DNA from 2 places in the Xanthomonas sp. AM6 genome. Region 1 is predicted to be linked to the other one. Evidence: riboswitches for the same ligand, from Rfam matches in the RefSeq annotation. Region 1 holds a riboswitch; the other holds the start of a gene.

Evidence for each region. Region 1 has a riboswitch for cobalamin ahead of metE (5-methyltetrahydropteroyltriglutamate--homocysteine S-methyltransferase). Riboswitches for the same ligand answer to the same signal wherever they lie in the genome.
Region 2: it holds a riboswitch for cobalamin, as region 1 does, so the genes downstream of both, btuB (TonB-dependent vitamin B12 receptor) here and metE (5-methyltetrahydropteroyltriglutamate--homocysteine S-methyltransferase) in region 1, are expected to answer to the same signal.

Annotation. Positions count from the first base shown of each region.
Region 1 is NZ_CP106869.1:4,610,238-4,617,889, forward strand. It holds gene OCJ37_RS19785 (hypothetical protein) at 52-201, shown strand; gene OCJ37_RS19790 (hypothetical protein) at 238-459, shown strand; gene OCJ37_RS19795 (hypothetical protein) at 515-709, opposite strand; gene OCJ37_RS19800 (SDH family Clp fold serine proteinase) at 718-1,581, opposite strand; cobalamin riboswitch at 2,004-2,257, shown strand; gene metE (5-methyltetrahydropteroyltriglutamate--homocysteine S-methyltransferase) at 2,470-4,761, shown strand; gene OCJ37_RS19810 (choice-of-anchor X domain-containing protein) at 5,001-6,968, shown strand; gene OCJ37_RS19815 (efflux transporter outer membrane subunit) at 7,159-7,652, opposite strand, start outside.
Region 2 is NZ_CP106869.1:4,119,764-4,127,415, forward strand. It holds gene OCJ37_RS17580 (TonB-dependent receptor plug domain-containing protein) at 1-796, opposite strand, end outside; gene queD (6-carboxytetrahydropterin synthase QueD) at 970-1,326, shown strand; gene OCJ37_RS17590 (phasin family protein) at 1,597-1,968, shown strand; gene bioD (dethiobiotin synthase) at 2,407-3,099, opposite strand; gene OCJ37_RS17600 (free L-methionine (R)-S-oxide reductase MsrC) at 3,384-3,866, shown strand; gene OCJ37_RS17605 (TfoX/Sxy family protein) at 3,874-4,317, shown strand; cobalamin riboswitch at 4,620-4,836, shown strand; gene btuB (TonB-dependent vitamin B12 receptor) at 4,951-6,822, shown strand; partial or broken gene OCJ37_RS21020 (GNAT family N-acetyltransferase) at 7,014-7,144, shown strand; gene gph (phosphoglycolate phosphatase) at 7,191-7,652, opposite strand, start outside.

The sequences.
Region 1 (7,652 bases):
GGGCGGCAAGGCCACCGCACAGCCACAGCAGCCACAGGCGCCGCAACTGCGGTGCCGGAGAGCGACTTCACGGCCGAAGAAGTGGACGAAGTGATCGAAGCAGCGCTCAGCAAAGGCACGCGCTTGATCTCTGTCGAAATCATCGAACAGATGCGCCAGGTGCTGCTCGCCGCCGCGTCGGCGCCGGAGGCGCCGCGATGAGCCTGCAGCAGCTTGAAGATGCGGAGGGCCATAGCCATGGCCGCTGACGACTACTCGACGTTCTGGCTGCTGTTCGGCAAGTACGGCGCCACGATGACGATCGAGCAACTGCGCGATGCGTTCTTCCCTGGCACCGCCATGAAGACCATGGCGAACAAGCACAGCGCGCGCTTATTGCCGGCAAGGACCGGCGACGTGTACGACACGCGGGACGTGGCTACGTGGTGGGATGCGCAGAGACGGCAGCGAGCGTCCTGACCTACAGCAAAAAAAAGGACCGCCCTGCTACAGGCGGCCCTTAAGAAATATTAGTTCAGCGCTTGTACGTTGGCGCTTGTGCGACTCCAACCCAACCTACAGCGATACCGTAAGAATCTTCGGTTACTAAACCCTGCTTGACCAGTCGGTCGAATTTCACGTTGAGCTCATTGACGCGCGCAGCAGAAGCGGGCTCAAGCCTCTTAACCGCTTGCGCGATTGCCTCATTTGTGCGGGTTGCGATATCCATGATTGGTCTCAATGTCTGTGGTGAATTCTGAACGAGGCTCGCTGCTGATCCAAGTAGTCTAGCAACAAGCGCGTGTAAGCGTGTAGCGGCTTCCGAATCTCATCAATCGCACTGTAGTCCTCAATTCTCAGCTTCAGGGACCCCGTTAACGTATCCGCGCTGATCATGCGGCCATGTGAATGCCAATGCTTGTTGTCACTAAGCTGACGGGCAATCTCTTCCGCGCGCGCGATCTTCTCGTCTTGCGTCACAACTTCGCCGTTTGAACTGTGCTGAACCCAATCTTTGAACTTATATTTAACCAACCACTTTTTCAGCAGACTGATTGACAGTTCTTTCGCTTGCTCATAACGCTTTAAGGTAGCGAGATCCAGCCTTTGAAGCATCATGAGTTCAGCGTCCGTGATAGTCCCATCAGCAGACTTTCCGATCAATTCATCGACCTTATCAATGTAGCCAAGGGCCGGCACAAAATGCCCATCAGGGTTCTGGACTTGCGGGTCAATCGGCCCTAATGAAGAAGTGTAGTCCATGAATATTTTGTCGCCCGACATAGAAAATATAGTCCCGGCAGACATTGCAGACATGGGAACTAGAAAATAAACTTCGGAAAAATGGTGCCGAGTAACCTCTACCATCTTTTCAACGGTTTCCACCACACCGCCTGGCGTAGTCAGCGCAATAATTATCCTATCGCTATCAGAGTATTCGCCCTTAGCAGCCGCAACCTTCTCCACAGCGTCTATATACGCTTGAAGAACCGACGGATGAATCTGCCCCACATAGGACATCACCGGGCTACCAAAGTAATTCTCGACTTCTCGACACTGAAAATTTAGCGCATAACCAATGTAGTTAGATAGCTCTTCCATGCCTCCCCCTAATCCTTGCTAATCTCACTGACCCATGAGCCGCTAGCCCAGCTGCGGCGCGAGCTTATCAGCGTTTTGCAGCTGAGTCCTATACAGAATAGCTAAGCAAATGCCGTGCCACACGAGGTCAGCAGTGCCATGGCGAATGTACCCATAGTGCACCAACGTGTCCGGAAGCCCTGACCTGTCTATTGGTCGGTCCAGTCCATCATCGGCGCGACGGACAGGCGCAGGGACGCGGCGTAGCGGGCTGGCAGGTCGGAAGTCGGAAGCGTCATCGGGCGCGGTGGTGCTGCGCTGTCGCCTGCTGGCGGAAGCGGCAGATCATTGGCTTTGGGATCAATAGCTTACACGTTCGCCATGAACGCTGCCGATGCCTGCCCGCAATGCACTTGGCGCTTGACCCGCCGCCGCATCCGGCCTATCGTGCGCTCGCCGAAGGTATCCATCGCTTCATTCGGATGAAGGGATGGATTTAAACGGGAATCCGGTGACGGCCGGCGCCGCAAGCGCCTGCCCATTCCGGAGCTGCCCCGCAGCGGTGAATGGAAACGACCTCCGTCAATGGCACTGGGCCGGCGCATGCCGGCCTGGGAAGCGGCGGACAGTAGGCGCGCAGCCGGCACGGTGCGCTCGTCCATCAGCCCGAATACCGGCCCCGGCCGGAGGACCTGTGCGTCCTCCGATTCGACCTGGCGCCTCCGCGGGGAGGCGGCCGGAAGTCGTGTCGCGGCCCTGCGCCGCGCCGCGCTCTTCCGCCTGCCCGCGTGGCGCCGGTTCGCCCGCGGGGGCGAAGGTCGCTGGCGTGGCGGGCGTCCCGTGCGAACGGGCGGACGGCGCGCGGTTCCTTCGTTCCTCAATGCCCATGAACGCAATGAGGAAACGCAAATGACGATCGTGACCAACCTGGGCTTCCCGCGCATCGGCGCGCGGCGCGAGCTCAAGCGTGCGCTGGAAAGCTACTGGCGCCGCGAAACCGACGGCGCAAGCCTGCAGGACACGGCGCGGCAGCTGCGCCAGCGGCACTGGCGGCTGCAGGTCGAGGCCGGGGTGGACCTGCCGCCCAGCAACGACTTCAGCCTGTACGACGCGATGCTCGACACCGCGTTCCTGTTCGACGCGATCCCGCAGCGCTACCGCGCGCTGGCCGATGCCGATCCGCTGGCCGGCTACTTCGCGATGGCGCGCGGCACGCAGGAGGACGGGCTGGACCTGCACGCGCTGGAAATGACCAAGTGGTTCGACACCAACTATCACTATCTGGTGCCGGAACTGGCGCGGCGCCAGCACTTCCGCCTGCGCGGCGACAAGCCGCTGGCCGAGTTCCTGGAAGCCCAGGCGCTGGGCATCGCCACGCGGCCGGTGCTGATCGGGCCGGTGACCTTCCTGCTGCTGTCCAAGACCGTGGACGGCAGCGACCGCTGGGCGCTGCTGGACGGCCTGTTGCCGGTCTACGCCGAGCTGCTGCAACAGCTCCACGCGGCCGGCGCGGAATGGGTGCAGATCGACGAGCCGGCACTGGTGCTGGACCTGGACGTCGCCGCGCGCGAGGCCTACGGCCGCGCCTATGCGTTCCTGGCCCAGGCGCCGCGGCCGAAGCTGTTGCTGACCACGTATTTCGGCGAGCTCGGCGACAACCTGGAACTGGCCACGGCGCTGCCGGTGGACGGCCTGCACGTGGACCTGGTGCGCGGCGTGGCGCAGTTGGACGCGGTGCTGCAGGCGCTGCCGGCCGACCGGGTGCTGTCGGCCGGGCTGGTCAACGGCCGCAACGTGTGGCGCACGCCGCTGGACAACGCGCTGACCCTGGCGCGCTACGCGGCCGGGCACGTCGGCCGCGAACGCCTGTGGCTGGCACCCTCGTGCTCGCTGCTGCACGTGCCGGTGGACCTGGAGCAGGAAAAGGCGCTGGACCGCGAGCTGTACGCATGGCTGGCCTTCGCCAGGCAGAAGCTGCAGGAGCTGCGCACGCTGGCCGACGCGCTGCACGGGCAGCCGCATGCGCAAGCCGAACTGACCGCGGCGCGCGAGGCGCTGGAGACGCGGCGCGCGTCGGCGCGCGTGCATCGTCCCGAGGTCGCGCGCCGGGTGGCGGCGCTGAGCGAGGATGCCGGCCGCCGGCAATCGCCGTATCCGCAGCGGCGCGAGGCGCAGCAGGCGGCGCTGCGGCTGCCGGCCTACCCGACCACCACGATCGGCTCGTTCCCGCAGACCGCGCAGGTACGGCAGGCGCGCGCGCAGCACAAGGCCGGCAAGCTCGGCGACGCCGAGTACGACGCGTTCCTGGCCGCGGAGACCGAGCGCTGCGTGCGCGCGCAGGAGCAGATCGGGCTGGACGTGCTGGTGCACGGCGAGTTCGAGCGCAACGACATGGTCGAATACTTCGGCGAGCAGCTCGACGGTTTCGCCTTCACCAGGCACGGCTGGGTGCAGAGCTACGGCTCGCGCTGCGTGAAGCCGCCGATCATCTTCGGCGACGTGCAGCGTCCGGCGCCGATGACGCTGCGCTGGACCCAGTACGCGCAGTCGCTGACCGACAAGCCGATGAAGGGCATGCTGACCGGGCCGGTGACGGTGCTGCAGTGGTCGTTCGTGCGCGACGACCAGGAGCGCGCGCAGACCTGCCGGCAGATCGCGCTGGCGCTGCGCGACGAGGTGCGCGACCTGGAGGCGGCCGGCATCGGCGTGATCCAGATCGACGAGCCGGCGATCCGCGAGGGCCTGCCGCTGCGCCGCGCGCAGTGGCAGGCGTACCTGGACTGGGCGGTGCAGTGCTTCCGCATCGCCGCGGCCGGGGTGCGCGACGCCACCCAGATCCACACCCACATGTGCTACTCGGAGTTCAACGACATCATCGAAGCGGTGGCGGCGATGGACGCGGACGTGATCTCGATCGAGACCTCGCGCTCGCGGATGGAACTGCTCGATGCGTTCGTGCGCTTCCGCTATCCGAACGCGATCGGCCCGGGCGTGTACGACATCCACTCGCCGCGCGTGCCCGGCACGCAGGAGATGCTGCAACTGCTGGACAAGGCGCGCGCGGTGCTGGATCCGCAGCAGCTGTGGGTCAATCCGGATTGCGGGTTGAAGACGCGCGGCTGGCCGGAAACGCGCAGCGCGCTGGAGGCGATGGTGGCCGCGGCGCGGCAGCTGCGCGCGCAGCAGGCGCAGGCGGCATAGGCCGACGATGCCCGGCGTGCTTCACGCCGGGCATCACAGCGGCAAGCGCGCGCGGCATCCCAGTTCGGACGCATTGCTGCGCTGCGTCTTTGTCCGGCAACCTGGGCTGGCTATAAGCGGAAGGAATCTTCGCGGCGAGGGGGCGCCGCGTCCTCACGGACGTGCCGCCGCCGCTGCGCAACGCCGCGATGCGCCGGCCACGCACGTCCGCTTCTTCGCACCGCCACGGAGAGCGCGTCATGCCGAAGCTGTCGAGAGTGTCCGCCGTTTGCATCCTGTGTCTGGCCCTTCCTGCCGCAGCGCAGGCGGCCGAGCTGATCCCCAAACAGCTGGCCGGCCCGCCCGAGGAGTTCGCGCAGATGCGCGCGCCGGCGCCGGCCGAGGCCGCGATCCTGTCCAAGAGCGCGTTGCTGCCGGTGGAATTCTCTTCCGCACGCAGCGGCGCGGCCGCGCAATGGCAGGCGACGCTGCCGGTGGAGAACGGCAAGCTGCGCTTCGTGCTGCTGTCCGGCGCGCACGACTGGCAACCGCAACTGCATGCGCCCGGCGCAGCGAACGCACGCGCCAGTGCCGCGAGCATCGTGCCAAACGCCATCGCCACCCGCCTGGGCAGCGGCGACGCCGCGCTGCCGGCGCGCGAATACCGCGTGGACGCGGCCGCCAATGGCGACTGGACGCTGACCCTGCGCGCCGACGGCGCCGATCCGCAACGCGGCTACCTGCTGATGGAAGGCGATGCGCGCACCCAGCTGGCGTCCTATCCCAGCGATCGCCGGCAGCTGCGCAGCGGCCAGCGCATCGGCCTGACCGCGCTGCTCGGCGGCACCGACAGCCACGGCGCCACTGCGCTGGGCGCCAATGCCGGGCGCATCCGCGATGCGCAGCTGCGCGTCACCGCGCCCGACGGCACGGTGACGCAGTGGCCGATGGCCGACGACGGCCGCCATGGCGACGGCGCCGCCGGCGATGGCGTCTATGCCGGCGATTTCCCGGCGAAGGCGCCGGGCAGCTATCTCGCGCAGGTGGTGGTGCACGGCGAGGACGCCGCCGGCCAGGCCTTCGTGCGCACCGCCGAACACGTGTTGCCGGTGCTGGACACGTCGCTGCGCATCGCCGCCGACGCGGTGGCCGCCAGCGCGCAGGCCGGCACGCGGCTGGCGCTGCCGATCCCGGTCAGTGCCGACGGCCAGGCGCCGGCGCACTACCGCGTGCTCGGCGAACTGTGGGGCACCGGCCGCGACGGCGGCGCGGTGCCTGTGGCCTGGATCGGCGGCATGCTCGCGCCGCAGGACGGGCGCCTGCCGCTGAGCGTGGACGAGCGCTGGATCGTACGCGCCGGCGCGCGCGCGCCGTTCACGCTGCGCAACCTGCGCATCGAGGACCCGGACCATTTCGTGCCGCTGGCCACGCGCGCCACGCTGCCGCTGACCCTGCCGGCCCTGCGCCGCAGCAGCGTGGCGCGCGGCGGCGCGATCGACGCCAGCATGCGCATGGGCGAGCGTCCGGCGACGCTGCTGCGCGCGGCGACCGATGCGCAACCGCAGGCGACCGGCACGCGGCTGGTGCTGGTGCATGGCTATTGCTCCGGCGGGGTGTGGCCGGTGGCGCAGTTCAGCAATGCCTCGGCGTTCCTGGACGTCAACCAGAACCGCAGCAACGACCAGTTCGCGCAGCGGCTGGCGCAGTTCGGCAGCCAATGGAATTCCTTCGGCACGGTGGCGCACAGCCAGGGCGGCATGGCCGCGCTGCACCTGTACAGCTACTACTGGAGCGGGCTGGACAACGCCAGCGGCGGCCGCGTGATGCAGTCGGTGGGCACGCCCTACCAGGGCACCAACCTGGCCGGCATCCTGGCCACGGTGGGCTCGTGGTTCGGCGTGGGCTGCGGCAGCAACAGCGACCTGAGCTACGACGGCGCCAAGGCCTGGCTGGCCGGTATCCCCACCTCGGCACGGGCGCAGGTCAACTACTACACCACCTCCTTCGCCAAGACCAACTGGTACACCAACGACTACTGCAACGCAGCCTCGGACCTGGTGCTGGACGATCCGGAGGACGGTACCGTCGAGCAGGTCAACGCGCAGCTGCCGGGCGGGATCAACCGCGGCCACACCACCGGCCAGTGCCACACCACCGGCATGCGCGATCCGGCGCAGTACCTGGATGCCAGCCGCAATGCGACGATGAATGCCAATGCGGCGCGGTGAGAGGCCGGGATTGGGGATCAGGGATTGGGGATTGGTAAAAGCGGCTGCACCGGGCATGCAGACCCGGTGCAGTCTGATGTCATTTGTGGGAGCGACTTCAGTCGCGACGGGCCTTGCCGGTAGAGCCCGTCGCGACTGAAGTCGCTCCCACAACATTGCGACAACTGCGAATACACGTGTCGGAAATGCGCTAAGGACCCGCGTCGGCCACCGGCGCTCCGCTCTGCGCGTCGGCGCCGCCGCCGAGCACCTTGTACAGGGTGACGCGGTTGCTGGCCTCGGTCAGGCGCAGGGTGATCAGGTTCTGCTGCGCGGTGTACAGCGAGCGCTGCGCGTCCAGCGCGTCCAGATAGCTGTCCACGCCGTTGCGGTAGCGGGCGTCGGCCAGCGTGTAGCTGCGCTGCGTGGCCGCGACCAGGGCGCGTTGCGCATCCATGCGCTCGTCCAGCTGCGCACGCGTGGCCAGCGCATCGGCCACTTCGCCGAAAGCGGTCTGGATGGCCTGCTCGTACTCGGCGACGCCGACGTCGCGGGTGATCTTGGCCACGTCCAGCTCGGCCTTGAGCGCGCCGGCGCGGAAGATCGGCACGCTAATGCTGGGCACGAACGACCAGGTGCGATTGCCGGCATCGAACAGGCTGGACAGCGCGTCGCTGCTGCGCCCGGTCGAGGCGGTCAGCGAGA
Region 2 (7,652 bases), 490 kb from region 1:
CGAGCATCGGCACCGAACGCCCGCCGACCAGATAGCGCGCGCCCTTGGCCGACCAGCCGTTCCAGCGGCCGCCCGGCGAATCGGTGTAGATGCCCGAGCGGGTCAGCGCGCGCTGGTCCTGGTCCAGCCGGTCGCGGTTGTAGGCATCGAAGCTGAAGAGGAGGTTGTAGCCGTCGCGGTCCAGATCGCCGATGCCGCCGATGAACTTGGCGCGCTGGGTATCCAGCCCGCCCTGGTCCGAGGTGCCGCCGCTGAGGCCGAGCTCGGCGCCCTGGAAATCCTGCCGGGTGATGATGTTGACCACCCCGGCGACCGCATCGGACCCGTACACCGCGGACGCGCCGTCCTTCAGCACTTCGATGCGTTCCACCGCCACCAGCGGCAGGGCGTTGAGGTTGACGAAGGTGTCGCCCAGGCCGTTGGCCGGGAAGCCGTAGTTGGCCAGGCGCCGGCCATTGAGCAGCACCAGCGTGTTCTTCTGCGACAGGCCGCGCAGGCCGATGCCGGCCGAGCCGGAGGCCCAGCCGTTGTTGGTGGTCTCGTTGCTGGCGTTGCCGGTGTTGGCCGAGATCGAGCGCAGCGCGTCGGCGACGGTGAGCTTGCCGGACCGCTCCAGTTGCTGGCGGTCGATCACCTGCACCGGGTTGGGTCCTTCGCTGTCGCTGCGCTTGATGTTGGAGCCGGTCACGCTGACCGTCGCCAGGGTCTTTCCGGTGGCGTCGTCGGTGCGGGACTGCGCAGCGGCGACGGGGGCGAGCAGGACGCTCGCAAGGCTCATGGCGAGCAGGTGGGGCATGTGCGGCTTCACGTGGAGGTCCGTAGGCGGGGCGCACCAGTGGGCCATCGCCACCTGCTTAACGAAAATTACATAACTGCATACGAATATGTCTTCGCGTGACATGCATCGACACCATGCCGCGCTTCGGATGCCGCGATGGCCAGGCCCGGCCTGGCTTTACAATGCCGGGCATGGATATCTTCAAAGTCTTCACCCTCGAAGCGGCGCACCGCCTGCCCAACGTCCCGCCCGGCCACAAGTGCGCGCGGTTGCACGGGCATTCGTTCCGGGTCGAACTGCACGTCAGCGGCGAGCCGGGCGCCGACACCGGCTGGGTCATGGACTTCGGCGACATCAAGGCCGCGTTCGGCCCGATCTACGACCAGCTCGACCACCACTACCTCAACGACATCGAGGGATTGGAGAACCCGACCAGCGAGCGCCTGGCGGTGTGGATCTGGGAACGGCTCAAGCCGGCGCTGCCGTTGCTGAGCGAGATCGTGGTGCACGAGACCTGCACTTCCGGCTGCCGGTACCGTGGGGCGTGAAGCAGGGATCGGGATGGGGATTGGCAAAGGCGGCATCCCGATGTGCGAGGAGTCCCTAGTGCGTCCCTCCGGAGTGCCCGTTGCAGCGCAAGTGGCGTCCGAGTGGCGCGTCGCCGGGGGTGGATGGGCGCCGGGCCTCTTGGCTCAACTCGTTGATTTGCAAGCCAGTTTGAACGAAACCTGAGCGGCTTCAGAAAATTTTGTTGCATTGCAGCAGAATGCGCGTATGTTGCACTGCAACAGCAATCGGCATTCCTCTGGAGTTGCATGATGTCCGCTCAATTCAACGATCAGTTCAGCAGCTATACCCAGCAGTTCGCCGCCGCTGCCGCGCGGGCCAACCGTCTGGCGCTGGAAAGCGCCGAGAGCGTGTTCGGCGTGCAGCTGAAGACCTTCGAGAAGAACGTCGCCGCGACCACCGGCTTCCTCGGCGAGCTCACCGAAGCGCGCGACCTGGGCAGCGTGCAGTCGCTGTGGCCGAAGGGCCTGCAGATCGCCCGCGACAACTTCGAACGGCTGGCCACGGCCAACCAGGAAGTGTTCGGCCTGGGCCTGAAGACCTCCGAGGCCATCGGCCAGCTCGCCAAGAACCAGTTCGAGGCGGCCACCGACCAGGCCGCGCCGAAAGCCAAGACCAAATAAGCAACACCAGACAAGTCCGCTGCGGCGCTGCCGCACGACTGACCAGTGGTATGCGCGGGTCCCTCCCCCCGCGCCACCCAGGCCCGGTAGATCCCTCCCTCTACCGGGCCTTTTTTTGGCCGGGATTCGGGATTGGGGATTCGCAACGGCGTCAGCCTACTTCGACAGTGCGGCCAACAGCTTCACGACCAGCGTCCTTCCCGCATCGTCGGTGAGTCTCCATCTCGCGGAACTCGACGTACACGCTGAAAGCAGTTTGCGGTTGGCCAGCGACCGCTTTTGAGCACACCGCGTTTTTGTCGGGAACGGCTGGAGGGGTCGAAACAGGTCCTCCAACGCCTGGACGCATCACGCATCACGATGCGATGCACGGCATTGACGCTCAGGTCCCCGTCGGCCGGGATTCGCGATGTTCGCACGTGTTCGGCATTCCGCGAATCAGCCCTGCGTCTGCTCGCCCCGCCATGGCGACAGCGATGCGGCCAGTTCCGCCGGATCCGGTTGCGGCCGGTACGGCAGGCGTCCCCAGCACGGCACCGGCAAGCGCTCCTGCAGCATCGCCATGTTGTCGTCGATGCGCTGCATCGCCGGATCGATCTCGTTGCCGATCCAGCCGATGCAGCGCAGGCCGTCGGCGGCGATCGCCGCGGCGCTGAGCCGGGCGTGGTTGAGGCAGCCCAGGCGCAGCCCGACCACCAGCAGCACCGGCAGCGCCAGCGCGCGCGCCAGGTCGGCCTGGTCCAGCGTCGCCGACAACGGTGCCGCCCAGCCGCCGACGCCTTCCACCACCACCACGTCGGCTTGCGCGCGCAGGCGCGCGAAGGCCGCGGCGATCGGCTCCAGCTCCACGCGCACGCCGGCGTCGGCGGCGGCCAGTTCCGGCGCCAGCGGCAGCGGCAAGGCGTAGGGATTGAGGTCGGCGTAGTCCGGCCGCGGCGCGCTCGCCGCCTGCAGCGCCAGCGCATCCTCGTTGCGCCAGCCGTCCGCCTCGCGCTCGCAGCCGCTGGCGACCGGCTTCATGCCCACCGCCGACTGCCCGCGCGCGCGCAGCGCATGCAGCAGCGCGGTGCTGGCGACGGTCTTGCCGATGCCGGTATCGGTGCCGGTGACGTAGAAGGCGGGAAAGCTCATCGCTGCATCAACCTCGAGGCCGCCGCATGCGGCGCGGCCGCGCAGGATAGCCGGCGCGGCGCGCCACGTCAGCGCCACCGGCGGCCTGTCCGGGCGTCCGGAGCGGCCTGCCGCGTGGACGGATGCGCACGAGGGCAACCGGCGGCGCGCAGGTCGAGCGCTGGCGCACGACGGCAAGGCCGCTGCGCATCCGCGCGCGGCGTCCCGGGTGGGGTCGCGGCCGGCCCATCGCGCCTCGCCCGCCTGGCGCACAGGCCGCCATCGGCCGCTGCTAGACTCGTGCGATGTTCGCCTCCTCTTCGCTCACCGGCAGCAAGCCGGAACAATACGCCCAGCTGATCGCCCAGGCCCGCGCCCTGGTCGACGGCGAGCCGGACCGCATCGCCAACGCCGCCAACCTGGCAGCGCTGGTGTACCACGCGCTGCCGCGGCTGAACTGGGTCGGCTTCTACCTGTACGACGGCAAGGAACTGGTCGTCGGGCCGTTCCAGGGCCTGCCGGCGTGCGTGCGCATCCCGCTGCACAAGGGCGTATGCGGTGCCGCGGCCAGCAGCGGCCAGACCCAGCGCATCGACGACGTGGAGGCCTTTCCCGGGCATATCGCCTGCGACGCGGCCTCGCGCTCGGAGCTGGTGGTGCCGCTGCTGCGCGACGGCGCGCTGATCGGCGTGTTCGACCTGGACAGCCCGGACCTGGCGCGCTTCGACGCCGACGACCAGCACGGCCTGGAAGCGATCGCCCAGGTCTTCGTCGACGCGCTGCGGTGAGCCGGCGATGAGCACCGAGAAGCTGCGCAACATCGGCCCCAAGAGCGCGGCCTGGCTGCGCCAGGTCGGCCTGCGCACGCAGCAGGACCTGGCCGCGGCCGGTGCGGTCGGCGCGTTCCTGAAGGTCAAGCGTGCCGGCTTCAAGCCCAGCCTCAACCTGCTGTACTCGCTGGAAGGCGCGCTGACCGGCTGCCATTGGCAGGAACTGCCCGAGGCGCGGCGCGCGCAACTGCTCGGCGAGCTGGAAACCGCGGCGGCGCAGCTGCCGGCGCCGCGCGGCCTGCCGGTGGCCGGGCCGGTGGCGACCACCCACTTCGACCGCGACGGCGACCGCAGCGACGCGCCCTACGCCGACTACGCGCACGATGCCTCCGGCGGCCATGGGTACGACGCCGAGCGCGACCATGACCGCGCCGACGACGACCGCGGCGGCGAGCGCGACGCCGACTGATCCGCGCGCCACCTGCTCGCATCGCCCATCCCCGGGTAGGCCGCGTTGGGCGACCCCGGGCATGCCGGCGGATCGCGCCCAGCGCGTTGCCGACGCCGGCGGTGGCCAGCGACCCGGTCTCCGTCAGGCCGTCAGCCGCTGCCGCGTGGCAGCGCTGACGGCGCCGGCTGGCGGCCTGGCAGGCGCCTTTGCGGACCGCGGCGTCGCCGGGGAGAGGACATTGCCCCCCTTTTTCCTCGCCGCGAACGCGCAAGCGCGGCGCGACCTGCACGGGAATGGGCGACACGCCCCGGGGATCGCGTACAATCGCGCCGCTTCAAGGTGACCTGCCGGCCCCGGCCTGCAGGTTGAAACGGGAAGCCGGTGCGTCTTGCGACAAGGCCGGCGCTGCCCCCGCAACGGTAAGCGATCCGCGCTGACGACTTGCGCCACTGTGCCTGGCACGGGAAGGCGTCGCAGCCGGGAGTTCCGACTCCCAGATCGCCAGCCCGGAGACCGGCCTTGCAGTCCACTGGTTGCGATGCGGAGGGCGTCGCGGCGTGCCGCGCCGCGTCTGGCGCCGTCCGCTTGCACCTTCCGTTCGCGACTCCTTCGCCGTCACTGCGCGCACCCGCGCGCCGGAGTTGCTGCCCCATGTCGTCCCGCCTGCTTTCGGTCGCGATCGCGTCCGCCCTGTCCCTGCCCTCGCTGGCGCTCGCCGCCGATGCCGCCACCGACCTGGACCAGGTCCTGGTCACCGCCACCCGCACCCAGATCTCGGTGGAGGACAGCGTGGTGCCGGCGCAGGTGATCGACCGCGCCGAGATCGAGCGCAGCCAGGCCACCTCGCTGGCGCAGCTGCTGCAGGGCCGCGCCGGCATCGGCGTGTCCAACCAGGGCGGGCTGGGCAAGCTGACCACGCTGAGCCTGCGCGGCAGCGAATCGGACCACGTGCTGGTGCTGGTGGACGGCGTGCGCATCGGCTCGGCCAGCGCCGGCCTGGCCGCGTTCCAGGACCTGCCGCTGGGCCAGATCGAGCGCATCGAGATCGTGCGCGGGCCGCGTTCGAGCCTGTACGGCTCCGATGCGATCGGCGGCGTGATCCAGATCTTCACCCGCCGCGGTGGCCAGGGCCTGCAGCAGAACCTGAGCCTGGGCGCGGGCAGCAACGGCCTGCGCGAGGCCAGCGCCGGCTTCAGCAACCGCGGCGAGCGCGGCTGGCTGTCGGTGCAGGGCGGCTACCAGAAGACCGACGGCATCAACGCCTGCAACGGCTCGGCCACGCTGTTCGCCGGCTGCTTCGTCGACCAGCCCGACCGCGACGGCTACCGCAACACCTCGCTGAGCGCGCGCGCCGGCTACGCGCTGAGCGACACGCTGCGCATCGAAGGCCAGGCGCTGAACATCGACAGCCGCAACGAGTACGACGGCGATGCGCTGTTCGCCGGCAACGAGGCCGACAACACCCAGCAGGTGTTCGGCGGCAAGCTCGACTGGACCCCGTCCGAGCGCGTGCACGTGGCCGCCCAGCTCGGCCGCAATACCGACCAGGCCGACAGCTACTACCACGCCCCCGGCAGCGATACGCGCAGCTTCGTCAGCACCTTCGACAGCCGCCGCGACACCGCCTCGCTGCAGGGCGATTTCGGCCTGGCCGACGGCCACCTGCTCAGCGCCGGCGCCGACTGGCAGCGCGAAGAGGTCACCGGCAGCACCGCCTTCGACGTCGACCAGCGCGACAACACCGGCGTGTTCGCCGAGTACCAGGGCCGCTTCGGCGCGCAGCAGCTGCAGGCCAGCGTGCGCAGCGACGACAACGAGCAGTTCGGCCAGCACACCACCGGCAGCCTGGGCTGGGGCCTGGCGCTGGACGGCGGCTTCAAGCTCACCGCCAGCATCGGCACCGGCTTCAAGGCGCCGACCTTCAACGACCTGTACTACCCGTTCGCCGGCAATCCGGAGCTGAAGCCGGAGAAGTCCCGGAGCGGCAACCTGGGCGTGGCGCAGTACGCCGACACCTGGAACTGGACCTTCAACGTCTACGAGACCCGCGTCGACGACCTGATCTCCTACGACGCCGTCAGCTTTCTGCCGGTCAACGTGGACGAGGCGCGGATCCGCGGCGCCGAACTGACCGGCTACGCCACGCTGGCCGGCTGGGAACTGTCGGCGCAGCTCAGCCATACCGATCCGCGCAACCGCAGCGACGGCGCCAACCGCGACAACTGGCTGGCGCGGCGCGCGCAGAACACCGCGCGGCTGGACGTGGACCGCGGCTTCGGCCCGGTCAAGCTCGGAGTGACCGCGTTCGGCAGCGGCCACCGCTACGACGACGCGGCCAACAGCGTGCGCCTGGCCGGCTACGGCACCGTCGACCTGCGCGTGGAATACGCGTTCGCGCCGGACTGGACGCTGCAGGCCAAGGCCAGCAACGTGTTCGACCGCGACTACCAGACCATCAACTGGTACAACCAGCCGGGCCGCGAGTACGCGCTGAGCCTGCGCTACGCGCCGGCGGCGCGCTGAGGGAACCAGGCGCTGCGCCGCACGGCGCAGCGCTTGCCGCGGCGGTCGCGAACGGCCGATGCCGGGCACGGCAGCATCGACACCGACGCTGCGGTTCTTGTGGGAGCGGCTTCAGCCGCGACCGGGCGCTACCGGTAAAGCGTCGCGGCTGAAGCCGCTCCTACAGGATTGGAACGCATGACCGCTTCGCGCGGCTGTTCCTCGGCTGCGCAGCCGACCCGGCGGTGCGCTCGCACGGTTTCTATCGGCACCTGGCTGGCGTCCCACCGGCGAGATCGATGACCTGGGCGATGAAGTGCTGGAGTACCGGCTGTCGGCTTGATCTGCCCGCAAGCCCGAGCCTGCGCTCGGGCAGCGATTGCCGGCGGCTACGCCAGCGCCAGCAGCTCGCGCATGTCGTCCATCAGCAGCACCACGTCGGCCTTGGCCAGGTCCAGGTCGCGCGGATAGCCGTAGCGCACCAGCGCCGCCGGCATGCCCGCGGCCTGCGCGGCCTGCAGGTCGGTGCCGGAATCGCCGACCATCAGGCAGCGCGCCGGCGGCTGCGCGAAGCGCTGCGCCAGGTGCAGCAGCGGCAGCGGGCTGGGCTTGCGCTCGGGCAGGCTGTCGCCGCCGAGCAACGCGGCGAACGCATCGGCCACGCCGAGGTGGCGCAGCAGCGGCGGCACGAACGCGGACGGCTTGTTGGTGCACAGCGCCAGCGTCACTCCGCGCGCGTGCAACTGCGCCAGCGCCTCGGCCACGCCCGGATACAGGCGCGGGCTGCGCAGCAGGCATTCGGCGTAGTGGCGCATGAAGGTCGGCATCACGGTGTCGACCGGGGTGCCGTC